DNA from 4 places in the Pantoea sp. CFCC18177 genome. Region 1 is predicted to be linked to each of the others. Evidence: predicted binding sites of a transcription regulator. Region 1 holds the regulator's gene; each other region holds the start of a gene.

Region 1 (4,204 bases):
GATGCGCTGCTGCGTCAGTTCCCGCAGGCCCATGCACATGTGATCAGCGGTGCCGGTCACTGGGTGCACGCGGAAAAACCTGATGCGGTTTTGCGCGCGGTTCGTCGCTTTTTTAACCTGTAAAAGCAAAAGCTTGCTGTTAGCGGTTTAGGGTTGGCGTCACGGATGGCGCTGGAGTATGATGTCGCGCTAAAAATTTGCCGCGGATGATTTTTTCGCCGCGGTCGGGCCGATAATGTATAAATCGCGCAGCGCCTTTCCGCCGTTCGCGCCCACTCAGTTTCACAAATCATGGCAAAAGAACAGACAGACCGTACCACGCTCGATCTTTTTGCAGACGAGCGGCGTCCCGGTCGACCAAAAACCAGTCTGCTGACGCGTGACGAACAGTTACGTATCAACAAACGTAACCAGCTCAAGCGCGATAAAGTGCGTGGGCTGCGTCGTGTTGAGCTAAAGATGTCCAGCGAAGCTGTTGACGCACTTAACACCTTGGCCGATCAACAAAACATCAGTCGCAGCGAATTGATTGAACAAATGCTGCTGGCGCAACTCAAACTGTCTTAGCGTGTGCAGACCGCACACAGGAACACAAAGTTAAGGCTTTACACGTTCCGCGCTTTTCACTGGTCTGCTATCATTCGCTTAAATGTGCAGTCAACTGACTTACTTTCACAATCAGGATTTAAGAGGTTATCTAACCCATGGCAATCGTAGGCATTTTCTTCGGCAGCGATACCGGCAACACTGAAAACATTGCAAAAATGATCCAGAAACAACTGGGTAAAGATGTCGCCGAAGTGCATGACATTGCCAAGAGCACCAAAGAAGATCTCGCAGCGTTCGATATCCTGCTGCTGGGCATTCCGACCTGGTATTACGGCGAAGCACAGTGTGACTGGGATGATTTCTTCCCAACCCTGGAAGAGATTGATTTCAATGGCAAACTGGTTGCGCTGTTTGGTTGTGGTGACCAGGAAGATTATGCTGAGTACTTCTGCGACGCAATGGGCACCATTCGTGACATTATTGAACCAAACGGTGCCGTTATTGTTGGGCACTGGCCAACGGAAGGTTATCACTTCGAAGCTTCGAAGGGCCTGGCAGACGACAAACACTTCCTGGGTCTGGCGATTGACGAAGACCGTCAGCCTGAACTGACCAACGAACGTGTTGATGCATGGGTTAAGCAGATTTTCGATGAGCTGCAACTAAAAGAGATCATCGAAGCCTGATCCCCTTCCCTACCCGATGTGAGCGGTGTCTCACATCGGAACAAAGGAATCTCCTATGAAAATAATAGCGACGGTTTTTTAACTTTTCCCCGCAAATCTGTAGAATACCCGCAATGGTCATCCGCTTATTCCTCGCTCTTTAGAATGAGGCTGAGTGAAATGGAAACCCAAACCACTACGTTTCTCAATGGCATAAGCGATGTTTATCCTTACAGCTTTTGTTGATTTTACGCGACGCCTTGGTTTTCATTTCACTGCTTGGGTTCTATAATGAGACGCAAATGAGAATATGCGTGACCTAAACATTCAAGGCCTTTGAGCCGTAAGTGACTCGCAAAGTAACAGGACAATATCCGCATGACTGACAACAACTCCGCATTGAAGAAGGCTGGCCTGAAAGTCACTCTCCCAAGATTGAAAATTTTGGAAGTGCTTCAGGGACCAGGACCAGAGTCCCACCATGTCAGTGCGGAAGATTTGTACAAGCGCCTGATTGATATGGGCGAAGAGATTGGTCTGGCAACGGTATATCGCGTTCTTAACCAGTTTGATGACGCAGGTATCGTCACCCGTCATAACTTCGAAGGCGGTAAATCCGTATTCGAACTTACCCAGCAACATCACCACGATCATTTGATCTGCCTGGATTGTGGCAAAGTGATTGAATTTAGCGACGAATCAATTGAAACGCGTCAGCGTGAAATTGCGACTCGCCATGGCATTAAACTCAGCAACCACAGCCTGTACCTTTATGGTCACTGTGCGCTGGGAGACTGCCGCGAAGACGACACGCTCCACGACAAGTAATGACGTGTGCTATGCAATATAAAAAAACCGGTGCTCGTCACCGGTTTTTTTATGCCTGCAATCAGGCAACAAAGGTTTCGTGGAGATAGCGCCAGCGTGGAATGGTGGTGCTGCAGTCCAACACCGCCAGCGAAATGCGGGTCTGGTTAGTCCCGTTCATCATCTGTAATTCACGATACTGAATGGTAATCTCATTGCTTTGCTGAGAAATGATGGCATGTTCGCTGGTGGCGATTCGCATCCCCTCACGCTGACCGTGCAACTGACGAAACAGTGTTTCAGTCGCGTTCAGGTCCAGTTCTTTGCCATGTGGTGTGACCATTTTGAATTCTGGATGAAAGTGCGACAGAAGCAGTTCCATGCTGTCATCGCTGCCCTCTGCTTGATTGAAAATACGTTCAATCAGCTGATGCAAAACCACCACACTGTGTTTAGCTTCCAACGCGAGACTTGTCATTTTTTTTCCTTTGATAACCCGCAGAGCCCTGTCTGAGAGCGGATAGCCTACCTGAAAAAAAGTTTTTGACACTCGCTAATGGGTTAATTTTACTAAAGTCAGAATTGTCGCAATAACAGCCAACAAGCAGATTTCACGGCCCGCAGCATAAATGGTTGCAGGAGGTGAATTACAGGCAATAAAAAAGGGCGATTGCTCGCCCTTAGATGATCATATTGTGCTATACCCGTCATACTTCAAGCCGCAGGTGCGTTGGCTGCCTTCATTCACCCCAGTCACATACTGGTGTATGCTCCCGGGGATTCGTTCAGTTGCCGCCTTCCTGCAACGCGAATTATTTTGGGTATATCGCAAACATGATTACTCGCCGATTTTGGCAAAGGTATCACGTAGCCCGACAGTGCGGTTGAACACCAGTTTACCCGGCTGCGAATAGACGCTATCCGCACAGAAATAGCCTTCACGTTCAAACTGATACGGCGCAGTTACCGAAGCAGTACGCAAACCAGACTCGACAAAGCCCTGTTTGATTTCCAGTGAATTCGGGTTAATGGTGGTCAGGAAGTCCTCTGCCGCTGCCGGATTTGGCACGCTGAACAGACGATCATAAAGACGGAACTCAGCAGGCAGCGCGTGAATCGCTGACACCCAATGAATCACCCCTTTCACCTTGCGACCATCTGCAGGATCTTTGCTCAGCGTGTCGACATCACAGGTTGCATAGATGCAGGTGATGTTACCCTCTTCATCTTTTGCCACACGCTCAGCGCGGATCACATAAGCATTACGCAGACGCACTTCTTTACCCAGCACCAGACGCTTGTACTGCTTGTTGGCTTCTTCGCGGAAGTCAGCACGATCGATCCACACTTCGCGGCTGAACGACACTTCGCGGGTTCCCATCTCCGGCTTATTCGGATGATTAGGCATAGTCAGCGTTTCTTCATGGCCTGCTGGCAGATTCTCGATCACCACTTTCAGTGGATCAAGAACCGCCATGGCACGTGGTGCGTTCTCATTGAGATCGTCACGAATGCAAGATTCCAGCGAGGCCATCTCAACGATGTTGTCCTGCTTGGTGACACCGATACGACGACAGAATTCGCGAATGGACGCAGCGCTGTAGCCACGGCGGCGCAGACCTGAAACGGTCAGCATGCGTGGGTCATCCCAGCCTTCAACCACTTTCTCGGTAACCAGTTGCGTCAGCTTACGCTTCGACATCACCGCATATTCCAGATTCAGGCGCGAGAATTCGTACTGACGCGGATGCTGAGGAATGGTGATGTTGTCCAGTACCCAGTCGTACAAACGACGGTTGTCCTGGAACTCCAGGGTGCAGAGCGAGTGCGTAATGCCTTCGATGGCATCAGAGATGCAGTGAGTAAAGTCGTACATCGGGTAGATGCACCACTTATCACCGGTCTGGTGGTGGTCGGCAAACTTAATGCGATACAACACCGGATCGCGCATCACGATAAAGCTGGACGCCATGTCGATTTTTGCGCGCAGGCAAGCTTTACCCTCTTCGAAGCCGCCATCACGCATTTTCTGGAACAGCGCTAAGTTCTCTTCCACGCTGCGATCGCGATACGGGCTGTTTTTACCCGGTGCGGTCAGCGTGCCGCGGTATTCACGGATCTCATCCGCTGACAGTTCGTCAACGTAAGCCAGACCTTTATTGATCAGCTCAACCGCGTAGTTA
Region 2 (4,204 bases), on a different contig from region 1:
CGGAAGCAATCAGACAGGATACCCCTATGTTCAACTGGACTGCGACCCAGCGAAACGTGGCTTTTGCCAGTTTCGCCAGCTGGACGCTGGATGCGTTCGATTTCTTTATCCTGGTGTTTGTACTCAGCGATCTTGCCCAGTATTTCAACACCAGCGTCTCCGATGTTTCCATTGCCATTATGCTCACGCTTGCGGTACGACCGATTGGCGCATTGATTTTTGGTCGTCTTGCTGAGAAATATGGCCGACGCCCGATCCTGATGCTTAATATCGTGATGTTTTCACTGTTCGAACTGCTGTCGGCTTGGTCACCCAATTTCTCTGCCTTCCTGGCGTTCCGCGTGATTTACGGCGTGGCGATGGGCGGAATCTGGGGGGTGGCATCGTCTCTGGCGATGGAAACCATCCCCGACCGCTCACGTGGTTTGATGTCCGGTATTTTCCAGGCAGGCTATCCCTGCGGTTATCTGCTGGCATCGATTATTTTTGGGCTGTTTTTCGAAGCGGTGGGCTGGCGAGGTATGTTCCTGATTGGCGCGTTGCCGATTCTGCTGCTGCCGTTCATCTATTTCAAAGTGCCGGAATCGCCGGTGTGGTTGGCAGCGCGTGAGAGAAAAGAGAGCACGGCACTGCTACCAATCATTCGTCAGCACTGGAAGATCTGTATCTATATGGTGCTGCTGATGGCGTGCTTTAACTTCTTCAGCCACGGTACACAGGATCTCTATCCCACCTTCCTGAAGGTGCAGCATCAGTTTGATCCCCATACCGTCAGTATTATCGCTATCAGCTACAACATTGCGGCGATGCTCGGCGGGATCACGTTTGGCGCATTGTCAGAACGTATTGGCCGCAAGAAAGCGATTATTCTGGCGTCTTTCCTCGCGCTGCCGGTGCTGCCATTGTGGGCGTTTTCAAGCGGCTCGTGGATGATTGGCATCGGCGCATTCCTGATGCAATTCATGGTGCAGGGCGCGTGGGGTGTTGTTCCTACCTATCTTACCGAGCTGGTGCCGGCAAACGCCCGTGCGGTGCTGCCTGGCTTTGTTTATCAACTGGGTAATCTGATTGCCTCCGTCAATGCGACCTTGCAGTCACGGATTGCAGAGGCCCACGGCGGCAACTATGGCCTCGGGATGGCCATTGTTGCAGGGACGGTGGCGGTACTGATTTGCGTGTTTGTCGCCTTTGGACGGGAGACGCGCGGCATCGAAATCTCTGGTGCTGTGGCGCGCGAGCAACGTTAGAGCGTTTCGCAGACGTCAATCCATTTCGCCGCAGTGAGGTCAGCCATTCGCTGCGGTGAAATGCGCACGGCGCTGTGGATTGAGCCAGCAGCGGGCAACACTTCTTCAAAGCTGCGCAGCGTCACATCACAATAGACGGTCAGGGGATTCTCTAATCCGAACGGGCAAACGCCACCCACCGGATGACCGGTCCAGTTCACCACTTCATCGACGCTGAGCATGCGTGCCTTGGCACCGAGCGCGGCTTTCAGCTTGCGGTTGTCGAGGCGGGCATCCCCACGCGTGACAATCAGCACAATGGCATCTTTCACTTTCAACGACAGGGTTTTGGCGATTTGCCCAGGCATCACGCCATGAACGCGTGCGGCCAGTTCTACCGTGGCGGTGCTCTCTGGCATCTCGATGATATCGATATCAGGTGCATGTTCGGCAAAGAAGTGCCGTACCGACTCCAGGCTCATTTTTTTCTCCGGCAAAAACAGAGACTAAAAGCTGCCATAAGGGGGGAAAAGTGTAAACGAGATAAAAAGAGAATCTGTAACAGAATGCGCGGAGGTTAAACCACTTTTAACGTGCAGTTACCACAACGTTCAACATCAGGAATACGATAGCGCTGGCAGCAACTACGACGTTCCATTTCACCGTTGCGCGGGATCATGGTGCGGTACAGTGGGTTGTCACTGCCATCTAAGAGTGTCTGGGTAAAGAACAGCGCCTGTTGCAACTGCGCAATAACGTGCTCAGGCAGTTGGTTTTTCAGCTCACCCAGGAACCAGTAAAATGAGAAACCCATGTTGTTCCAGATGAGTTTCGCATTGATATCACCGTGCTGCGTCATGCCGTTGACGGCGGGTATCAGACATTGCTGGATCAGGCGATCGATACGCTGCTGTGCGCTGAGGTAGCGAGCCTCGCTGTCTTCCTGCACATCAATCCAGAAGGCGCAAGGGTGACCATTCTCATGGAACTCAACATGAATCAGATGTGGCGCGCAGCTCAGTGCCCGTGGTTCCTGCAGTAGCATCAGCATCAGTGGTGAGAGCAGCAATCCAAAATACCACTGCGCCCACAGTGATTGCAGCGGCTTGGCTTCCTGCTGCACATCAGGGTGATTGCGATACAGGTAATCGCTGTAGCGCTGGGTCAGGCGGCGATAATGCACGGGTTTCGACCATTCGGCGAGCGTCAAAGTTCCGGCCGGGGCGGGTTGTCCAAGCTTCACGTTATCCAGCATGTAGCTGCGTTGATCGCGCATCAGATCTTCCAGCGCGCTCGCTAAAGTGCGGTCGCTCTGCATAAAGATCAGGGGATGCTCGCTGTAGCGATGATCCTGATGCGTGATAATCGGCATGCCGGTCCTGAGTGATAACGGGAATCGAGAAACAAATGATAATCGTTACCAGATTAATGGACAAGGTGTCATCAGCACAACCACCGTAACGTTGGCATTTAACCCGCCGGGTTTCGTACGCATAAAAAAACAGCGCGATAAATCGCGCTGCTTCGTTATATGTCTGATTTTACTGTAACTCGCTGCTCACCGAACTCAGTTTCGGCAAATCTTCCCACGCCAGAATAGTGTTTCGGCCCTGATTTTTTGCCACGTACAGTGCACGATCTGCATTCGACACCGCCTGATCAAAATCTTCAGCGAAAATCGGGGCGATGCCCGCACTGATGGTGACATGGGTAGAGACCTTTTCGTTAAAGCGGTGGGGGATCTCTAAATCCACCACGTACTGACGTATCCGCTCTGCCAGTTTCATCGCAATCGAGGCATTGACGTTGGTCATCAACACCAGAAACTCTTCCCCACCGTAACGTGTCACCACATCACGGGAACGCACCGCATCACGAATGGCAACGGAGACGCGCGCCAGGGCCTGGTCGCCCATCGCATGGCCATAGTTGTCGTTATAGGCTTTGAAGTGATCGATATCCAGCAACAACACATAATGACTACCCGCATGGTTTTCCATGATGGTATCCAGTCGATTCTTGAGTCCGCGGCGGTTGTAGAGGCCCGTCAGCGGGTCCAGCATACTCAAATCGCTGAAACTCTCTTTTTCCTCATACAGTTGGCTCACCAGGCGTCGCGTAAACGTATCAAAGCGGCGGCGCATTAAATGGTGCAATGAGAAACCGATTAATGGCAGGGCAATAGTGAATATGATCATCACTAAATGCTGGCCATCATCTAATAACAGCACAGTTAATACTGGCGGCGTAATGTGTAAACAGAATGCAATCAAATAATCACTCAGCGCAATCGCACTGACAAAGAACACGCTTAACAAGCTGATTATTAAAAAGCTGCCATCGAAATAAAAAACCTGATGATATCTATGGTTAATATGCCAGGCCCACAGCGCACCTAATATCAGGGCGACAGGATTTAATAGCGGTAATTTTTGTTTTGGCATCACTAAACAGATTGTCAGTAATGTCAGGCTAAAAGCGGCGACCAACCCCACTGGCAGCGAACTTACCGGGCTATCTGTGCCTAAAAAAGGTAACAGGCAAAAAAGCGAAACGGCGACATTTAAAAACAAAAAAAGCATCAGCGAAAGCCGATATTTGCTGTGTTTCAACTCATCATAAGATTGTAATTTCATTATTATTACTCGTGACAGCCCTGAAATATCAAAGCGCTACCCGAGGGAATTAATCCCGCAAACCGGATAGTGAGCACGTTATTGTTGTGTTATTGAAAATGTTATCGGCGGCAATTTAGCATTTTTCAGTAAATCTGTCATCCAACGTCACTTAGCTAAAAAAAATCGCTGCAAGATGAGAAATGTTGTCATATGATAATACGAATATTTATCATTTGAGGGTTGCGCGATGATCATGGCGATGATGGCCGCCTGCGGCTTATGGGGTGTGAGCTGGATGATGGGTAAACGCCTGGACAGTGGCTGGGGTGTGTTACTGCCGTGTGCGGCACTGCCGATTTT
Region 3 (4,204 bases), on a different contig from region 1:
GCATTTATCGCATGGAAGTGGTTGAAACGTCCGGGTAAATCAAGAGCGTTGCACGTTACCGCGTCAGGCTGGCAAGCCCTGGAACAACACTTTGGTATTCACCAACATCAAGTGAGCGTCTTAAAATGATTCAAATTCGATCTAAGGATGATCAGCCTGAAGCCATATTTCGATAAGACCAATGACTTCTTCGCCAGCAATGGATTGAGGTCAATCTCATACTGACGAATGGCGTTGTTAAAATGGGTATACTCTGCTCCAGTACGCCATGAAACTGACGTTTTCACTGGCAACATGGCGTTCCCTGACCAGATATCGCCGGATATGTTTTACAGCAGATGATTCCGCGGCTATCCAGCCATAAAATCGACTGCCTTCCGCCTCAGCGCCATGCCATAAAACATCATCTTCGACTTCCCTCCCCTCTTTCTGGTCTGCACTCAGGGCGTCGTCAGGTATGTGCACATGCTCCTTAACCGCGTGCAATAACGCCGCGCCGTGGGGTGTTTTTGTGGTGTCTCGCGGCAGCCAAAACACTTCAGCAAACGCATATTCGCGCCAGTCGAGGCAATCTTCTGTCAGCGGGACCTCCTGGAAAATCTGTAGCAAAGGCGGCAAAGACATTTTTGCCGTCTGTTCAAGAATCCCTTTCACCGCTGGCAGAGCGGTCTCGTCCGCCACCACCAAGGCGCGCTCCACTCTGGAACCGGGTCTCCACTCATACCCGCCGCTGTCAGCAGTATGTTGTTTATTGGGAGCGACAATCTGTAAGGCGTCTCCGGGCTTGGCGCTAATAACCCAAGCCGAAGCAGGCCCTTCTGTACCATGGACAACAAACTCAACCTCCATAAGACATTTGGCAGCATTGACGTGGCGAAGCGTGTAGGTCCGTGGTGTCGGCCTTTGCTCGTGCGGAAGCGCTTTAATTTGCTCCCACCAGTCGCCGGTTGCTGTCAATGCAGAGGCTACCCCATTGACCGACGGAAAGAGTATTTTGATCCGCTGATCGGGCCCATCCATCTTCATCATGCCCACCTCTTCGCCGGTGAACACGCAACTCACCAGTGAAGGAGAAAGCCATTTATTGTGTGACAGAACAACATTGAATACCTGGTAACTGGGAATGGTAGCCATCTCTTTTCCTGATGCTTAGCGCGCTCAACGCGAGTGATTGTCACATGAGATCACGCAAGAATATTAAATTTTCATCATCATTGAAAACTGCGCCAGATGCCAAGGTCGTCGATGACCGCTATCCATGCAACTACTCACCCGGAAATTCAGGCGTTTTAAGACCCACAAATTGTTATGAATCCGTCTGTTTTGTGCACCTGAGTGTGTGTAAATATTACAATTTTGGTTGTAAGTGTAAATGAAATGATTATCATCGCGATAATCATTCTCATAAATATGATGAGGATAGCTTACTTATCATAAGGTTTTAATGTTCACCGAATCGAGTGGCTTTGACTGCGCTGTACCCATACCACATAGCCCGAAGGTGAACACCGACTCTGTCTTAAACACTTCATCGGAAGAAAATAAAAAATGAAACAGCCGTATCTCTGGGTATTAAAACCTTGCCTGCTCGCCATGCTCTCTTCAGGCGCATGGGCCGAAGAGGCCAAAGACGATCAGATGGTGGTCTCCGCCAGCCGCACACACCGTAGCGTGGCGGAAATGGCGCAAACCACCTGGATTATTGAGCAGCAGGAAATCGAACAGCAGGTTCAGGGCGGTAAGGAGCTGAAGGAAGTCCTCGCACAGCTCATACCCGGCATGGACGTGAGCAGTCAGGGGCGTACCAACTACGGCATGAATATGCGGGGGCGATCAATGATGGTGATGGTCGATGGCGTCCGTCTCAATTCATCGCGCAGCGACAGCCGCCAGCTGGACGCTATCGATCCCTTCAACATTGAGCGCATTGAAGTCATTTCAGGGGCAACCTCACTCTACGGCGGCGGCAGTACCGGCGGTTTAATTAATATCGTCACCAAAAAAGGCCAGGCGGGCACCGAGGCTGAGTTGCAGACTGGCCTCAAAAGTGGTTTTAACAGCCATAACGATCACGACGAGAATATCGCTGCGGCCGTCAGCGGTGGTAACGATAACGCTTCCGGACGTCTGTCAGTTGCTTATCAGCGTTATGGCGGCTGGTATGACGGTAAAGGCAATGAGGTGATCATTGATAATACCCAGACCGGACTGCAGTACTCCGACCGTCTGGATATCATGGGCACCGGGACGGTAAATATCGATGAGCACCAGCAACTGCAACTCACTACGCAGTACTTTAAAAGCGAATCAGACGGTAAACACGGGTTGTATCTGGGTGAGAATTTCTCGGCCGTAACGGGTTCTGCGACGGCTTACAACGCCGGCAATCTCAACTCTGACCGCCTGCCTGGCACCGAACGCCATCTGATTAATCTGCAGTATTCCAATACCGATTTTATCGGCCAGGACCTGGTGGCACAGATTTACTATCGAGACGAAAATCTCACCTTTTACCCCTTCCCTACCCTCAGCGGCAATCGCGTCACCAGCATTGGCGCTTCGCAGCAGAAAACAGATTTCTATGGCGGCAAGCTAACCATCAACAGCAAACCGACCGACGCCCTGACACTAACTTACGGCGTGGACGCTGAACACGAAACTTTCGATGCCAATCAGCAGTTCTTTGACCTGAACACGGCGGCGCAAAGCGGCGGGATGACGCTGGAGAATGCCTATAATGTCGGTCGTTATCCTGGCTACAGCATTACCAACCTGGCACCGTTCCTGCAATCCAGTTACGACTTTGATGCCATCACATTAAGCGGTGGCGTTCGTTATCAATACACCAAAAATAAGGTCGACGACTTTGTTGGCTATGCGCAGCAGCAGGCGATCGCGACGGGTCGCGCGACTTCAGCTGACGCGGTGCCCGGCGGTTCAACCGATTACAATAATCTGCTGTTTAATGCTGGGATTCTGGGCCGCATCACCGAACGTCAGCAGGTCTGGTTCAACTTCTCACAGGGCTTTGAAATCCCTGATCTGGCCAAATATTACGGTTCCGGCACCTATCAGTTGGCGAACGGGCATTACAACCTGACCAACAGCGTCAACGTTAATGATTCGAAGCTGGATGGGATTAAAGTTGATGCTTACGAGCTGGGCTGGCGCTATACCGGTGATAATCTGCGCACGCAACTGGCGGCCTACTATTCGCTCTCGGATAAGACCATCAGCATCAATAAAACCGACATGACGATTAATCTGGAAGACGATAAGCGTCGGATTTATGGTGTAGAAGGTCAGGTCGACTACTTCTTCAGTGACAGCGAATGGAGCACGGGCTCAAACTTCAACATCATCAAATCAGAAACGCGCGTAGACGGTAAATGGGAAAAACTAACCATCGACAGCGCCAGTCCATCCAAAGTCAGCGCCTGGCTGAACTGGGCGCCAGGCGAGTGGAACCTACGCGTTCAGAGCACACAAACATTCGATGTCTCCGATGCAGATGGCAAGAAAATCGAGGGTTATAACACCGTCGATGTGCTGGGCAGCTACAGCCTGCCTGTGGGTAAACTCAGCTTCAGCGTAGAGAACCTGCTGGATAAGGATTACACCACGGTGTGGGGCCAGCGAGCGCCGGGCCTCTACAGCCCAACCTATGGCGATGCAGGACTCTACACCTACAAAGGCCGGGGTCGCACATTTGGTCTGAATTATTCGGTTGTGTTCTGAGGTTAGACAGGCGCCGACAGAGGAACCTGTTGCGGCCCTTCTACCCAACATAAATTCACTCAGGTTAAATTATCGGCATCTATAGCACTGGCTATCAAACTTAGCCATAGCTATAACATGTTGAATTTTAAGGTTTTTTTATTCTTTTTTTTGTGGCAGGATAGCGACCTCTTAAAAAATTCACGCTTTCCCCCTTTGAAAGCGCACCCTGAGATTCGTTATGAGCTTCTACGCTGTGATCATTCTGGCCTTTGGCATGTCAATGGATGCCTTTGCCGCCGCCATCGGTAAAGGCGCCTCGCTGCACCGCCCACCGTTCAAAGAGGTGCTGCGCACCGGTCTGATTTTTGGTGTGATCGAAGCCATCACACCGGTTATCGGCTGGGGCATTGGTCTTGCCGCAAGCCAGTTCATCATGAACTGGGATCACTGGGTGGCATTTACGTTGCTGTTCGTGCTCGGCGCC
Region 4 (4,204 bases), on a different contig from region 1:
ACGGTGCTGGAAAACGTGATGCTCTCAGCGCGTCTGAACGGTGAAAAGCCCAATCGCCCCCGCGCTTTAGCACTGTTGGAGCAGGTGAAACTCAGCGAGGTGGCCAACGCGCCGCCCAGCCAACTCTCCGGTGGGATGCGGCAGCGCGTGGCACTGGCACGCACCTTGTATGCGCAACGCGAGGTGGTGTTGATGGATGAACCCTTCGCCACTCTGGATGTAATGACCAAACTCAGCCTGCAAACCCTCACCGCCACCTTGCTAAAAGGCAAAACGGTGCTGCTGGTGACGCACGATCCGCTCGAAGCCTGCCGCATGGCGGATGACATTGTGCTGCTAAATGGGCAACCGCTAATGATCGAAGCCTGGCCGGTGCCGGGCGGTGAAGCGCCGCGTGCTCTGGATGACCCAGGTCTGCTGCAGGCGCAGGGCAAACTCTTCTCACGACTGAATCAAGATGAAAAAACTGTATAGCGCGATCTATCTGATCGCGGTGCTGCTGTGCGCGTGGCTGTTAGCGCGGCGCAGCGGCGTGCCGGAGTTTCTGCTGCCTTCACCGGTGGCGGTGCTGGAAGCGTTGTGGCTGCATCGTCAACTGTTGTGGCATCACGCGATATACACGCTGGCGGAGATTGTGCTGGCGCTGCTGCTCGGCGTAGGGAGCGGGGTGATCCTCGCGGTGTTGATGGCGGGGAGCCAGACACTACGCCGCCTGCTGTTTCCGCTGGTCACGGCCAGCCAGGCGATCCCGGTGTTTGCCTTAGCGCCCTTGCTGGTGCTGTGGCTGGGATTTGGCATGGCTTCCAAAGTAGTCGTAGCGGCGCTGATTGTGTTTTTTCCGCTCTGTTTATCCCTGTTCGATGGGCTGTGCCGGACGCCATCTGGCTGGCTTGAGTTGGCAAATACCCTGAACAGCTCCCGCGTGAAGGTGTTCTGGCATGTGCGCTGGCCCGCTGCACTGCCGCAATTTTTTTCCGGGTTGCAGATGGCGGTGGTTTTAGCGCCGATAGGCGTGGTGATTGGCGAGTGGGTCGGAGCCAGCGAAGGGTTGGGTTATCTGATGATGCAATCCAACGCACGACTGGAAACCGCCACCAGCTTTGCTGCTCTGCTGCTGTTACTGATTCTGGCGCTGCTGCTCTCCGGCAGCGTGGCATTGATTCGTAAAAAACGCCTCTGGCACTCAATATAAGGATGCACTTTGAACACCCTACGTACTGCAATCACCGCACTGCTGTTGCTGGCCACCAGCGCACACGCTGAAGAGAAAGTTCGCCTGCTGCTCGATTGGTTTGTGAACCCCAATCATGCCGCGATTTTTGCCGCGCAATTCAGCGGCGCTTTCAAGAAAGAAGGGCTGGATGTGGAGATGATCGCGCCAGCAGATTCGGCCTCTGTGCCGCTGCTGCTGGCGGCGGGCAAAGCCGATCTGGCGATTAGCTATCAGCCCCAGCTATACACGCTGGTGGAGAAGGACGTCCCGGTTATCCGCGCGGGTACGCTAATTGGTCAGCCGCTGAATACCTTAACCACCGTCTCCAGCGATATTCACTCACTTAAGGATTTCGCCGGCAAAACCCTCGGCTATGCCGTGCCAGGTTCGGAAGATGTTGCTATCCGAAATATGCTGAAGTCTCAGGGCGTGGATGTCGATTCCGTCAAGCTCATCAGTCTTAACATGGATTCCACCTCAGCGCTGCTGACGCATAAAATCGACGGCGCGATGACCATTTTTCGTAACTACGAGCTGATCGACCTGAAAGACAAAGGCGCGAAGCCGGTGGTGTTCAAGCCGGAAGACTACGGCGTGCCGGCTTATGATGAGCTGATCATTCTGGCAAACAACAACAGTGCCGCGCAGGATAAGCGCATACCGGCGTTTTTACGTGGGTTAGATGCCGGTGTGGTATGGCTGCGAGCGCATCCGGAAGAGGCGTGGAAAGCCTTTATCAAGCAGTATCCGGAACTGAACACCAAGCTGAATCATCAGGCTTGGGAAGCAACGTTGCCGCTGTTTGCCGCGCACAGCGCGAGCTTTGATCAAGCGCGATATACCGCGTTTGGCGATTACATGAAGGCTAACGGGTTGATTAAGGCCGTGGCACCGATGACGCGCTATTCGCTGGAGCAGTAGTGCGGTTTGTTTCCCCTCACCCTAACCCTCTCCCAAAAGGAGAGGGGACCGTAAGGTACGGCTTTTCGGTTAGGTAAGCCGCATCAGATATGCTGGATCGCCTCCCTCTCCCGCTTGTGGGAGAGGGCCGGGGTGAGGGCAATCCCACACACCGTTATCAATCCTCAACTAAAACACTTGCTCCCACACCTTTTTTTGATAATGATATCCATTCTCAATTATCAAGTAATGGACAACCTGATGCGTTTGCCTGTTCTGGCACTCCTGTTTCTCTCTACCCTGTTTGCAAAAACCATGGCCGCCGAAACCAGTACAGGTTGGCCGCGCACGCTTGAAACACCTCAAGGCCCGCTTACCTTGCAACTGCCTCCACAGCGAATTGTCTCTACCAGCGTCACGCTGAGCGGAACGTTGCTGGCGATCAATGCGCCGCTCATCGGTTCAGGGGCCACCAGTCGTAACAGCAGCGTATCTGATGCGCAGGGCTTTTTTACCCAATGGAGTGAGGTGGCACGCGCACGGCATGTGAAGCCGCTGTATGTCTCGCAGCCCAATGCCGAAGCGATTGCCGCTGAAGCGCCCGATCTGATTGTGATTGCAGCCACCGGCGGTGATTCGGCGCTGAAACTCTACGATCAGCTGCGCACTATCGCGCCGGTTTTGGTGGTCGATTATGGTGATAAGAGCTGGCAGGCGCTGGCGTTACAGTTGGGTAGCATTACCGGTCACGAAGCAGATGCGAAAAAGGTTATCGCACAGTTCGATCAACGCGTTGACGCCGTTCGCAGTGCAATCACACTGCCGCCGCAGCCAACATCCGCGATTGTCTATTACGAAGATGGACGTGGCATGAACCTGTGGACGCCTGCGTCGGCGCAGGGCATGTTGCTAAAAGAGTTAGGCTTTACGCTGGCTGCGCCGCCCGCCAGTCTGCAGGGCAGCACCAGTATGGGTAAACGCAACGATATCATCCAGCTTAACGGCGAAACCATGGCCGATGGCATCACGGGTAATACGCTGCTGCTGTTTGCGGCGGATGATAAAACCGTGCCGCAGGTCGCGAAGAATCCGTTCCTCGCTCATTTACCTGCGGTTCAGCAGCACGCTATTTATGCCATGGGCAACGATACTTTCCGTCTCGATTACTACAGCGCCAGCAATATGCTCAGCAGCATCGAACGGCAATTCGTGCACTAAGCAGCAGCTTGCGTGTGACTATGCTCACCATTGTCTAGTCTGGCCGTGCGCAAACCGCGTGCGGCCAAGGCCACCAACATCAATAAACCGGCTGCCACACCGCCAAACCACAATACGCTGCTCAGTGGTGCCAGGCTGCGGGCCAACGCACCTAAACCCAGCGCGCCAACGGAATCTCCGGTTACGTCCTGTGCGGTGCCTAAACTGTTCACCCGTCCCAACAAGGCGTCCGGTGTGTGATGCTGGATCAGGATGAACTGCAGCAGTGATGCGATGGCGTTGCTGTAGCCGTAACACACTAACACCACTAACGCGGCAGCGAGATGGTGTATCAGACCCAGCGCGGCGATGGAGCCAAATGCCAGTAGGGCACTGGCGACGAGCACCACACCTGGACGCGATAATTGCCGCACCCAACCGCTGGTAAAGGCGCCAATCATCGCGCCAAACGGGACGGCCGAATACATCAATCCTAACGCCGAGGCATCCAGTTGCCACGTCAGGGCCAGCGCCGGGAACAGCACGCGAACGGCACCGATCATGCTGAGTAGCAAGCCCACCAGTACCACCGTGCCGACGACGGGATGACGACAGACGAACTGGATACCGCTCGCCAGCGCGCGCAGGGGATGTTCGGGTTCTTGTTGTTCAGGTTGCAGGGCGGGGAGGCGAACCAAGGGGATGAGCGTCGCCAGCGTACCTATCGCGGCAACGGCAAATGCCCAGCCGACGCCCGCGGCGACAATGATCATGCCACCCAGCGCCGGGGACAGGATTGCACCAAGACGCACCGTCAACATGCTGAGTGCACCGGCCTCCGCCAGATGCTCGCGACCAACAATCAGCGGAATGACCGCCATCAGCGCGGTCATT

Evidence for each region. The regulator Fur, encoded in region 1, represses iron uptake genes when iron is present. The targets are predictions, from matches to a motif close to ATAATAATGAGAACNACTATCAA.
Region 2: a site for Fur is predicted at 2,634-2,656, ahead of fhuF (siderophore-iron reductase FhuF). Genes of this name have one in related genera too.
Region 3: a site for Fur is predicted at 1,390-1,412, ahead of ACPUC8_RS15425 (TonB-dependent siderophore receptor). Genes of this name have one in related genera too.
Region 4: a site for Fur is predicted at 2,330-2,352, ahead of fepB (Fe2+-enterobactin ABC transporter substrate-binding protein). Genes of this name have one in related genera too.

Annotation. Positions count from the first base shown of each region.
Region 1 covers NZ_JBNBPL010000010.1:58,267-62,470, forward strand. Annotated here, with positions in the region: gene ybfF (esterase) at 1-123, shown strand, start outside; gene ybfE (LexA regulated protein) at 292-567, shown strand; gene fldA (flavodoxin FldA) at 705-1,235, shown strand; gene fur (ferric iron uptake transcriptional regulator) at 1,593-2,042, shown strand; gene ACPUC8_RS12535 (hypothetical protein) at 2,104-2,499, opposite strand; gene glnS (glutamine--tRNA ligase) at 2,860-4,204, opposite strand, start outside.
Region 2 covers NZ_JBNBPL010000007.1:203,670-207,873, forward strand. Annotated here, with positions in the region: gene ACPUC8_RS09895 (MFS transporter) at 27-1,247, shown strand; gene ACPUC8_RS09900 (YbaK/EbsC family protein) at 1,244-1,708, opposite strand; gene fhuF (siderophore-iron reductase FhuF) at 1,804-2,598, opposite strand; gene ACPUC8_RS09910 (GGDEF domain-containing protein) at 2,768-3,862, opposite strand; gene ACPUC8_RS09915 (DUF1435 domain-containing protein) at 4,092-4,204, shown strand, end outside.
Region 3 covers NZ_JBNBPL010000014.1:51,488-55,691, forward strand. Annotated here, with positions in the region: gene ACPUC8_RS15415 (metalloregulator ArsR/SmtB family transcription factor) at 1-129, shown strand, start outside; gene ACPUC8_RS15420 (siderophore-interacting protein) at 238-1,134, opposite strand; gene ACPUC8_RS15425 (TonB-dependent siderophore receptor) at 1,549-3,738, shown strand; gene mntP (manganese efflux pump MntP) at 3,959-4,204, shown strand, end outside.
Region 4 covers NZ_JBNBPL010000021.1:7,599-11,802, forward strand. Annotated here, with positions in the region: gene ACPUC8_RS18960 (ABC transporter ATP-binding protein) at 1-474, shown strand, start outside; gene ACPUC8_RS18965 (ABC transporter permease) at 458-1,192, shown strand; gene ACPUC8_RS18970 (ABC transporter substrate-binding protein) at 1,202-2,134, shown strand; gene fepB (Fe2+-enterobactin ABC transporter substrate-binding protein) at 2,375-3,331, shown strand; gene entS (enterobactin transporter EntS) at 3,328-4,204, opposite strand, start outside.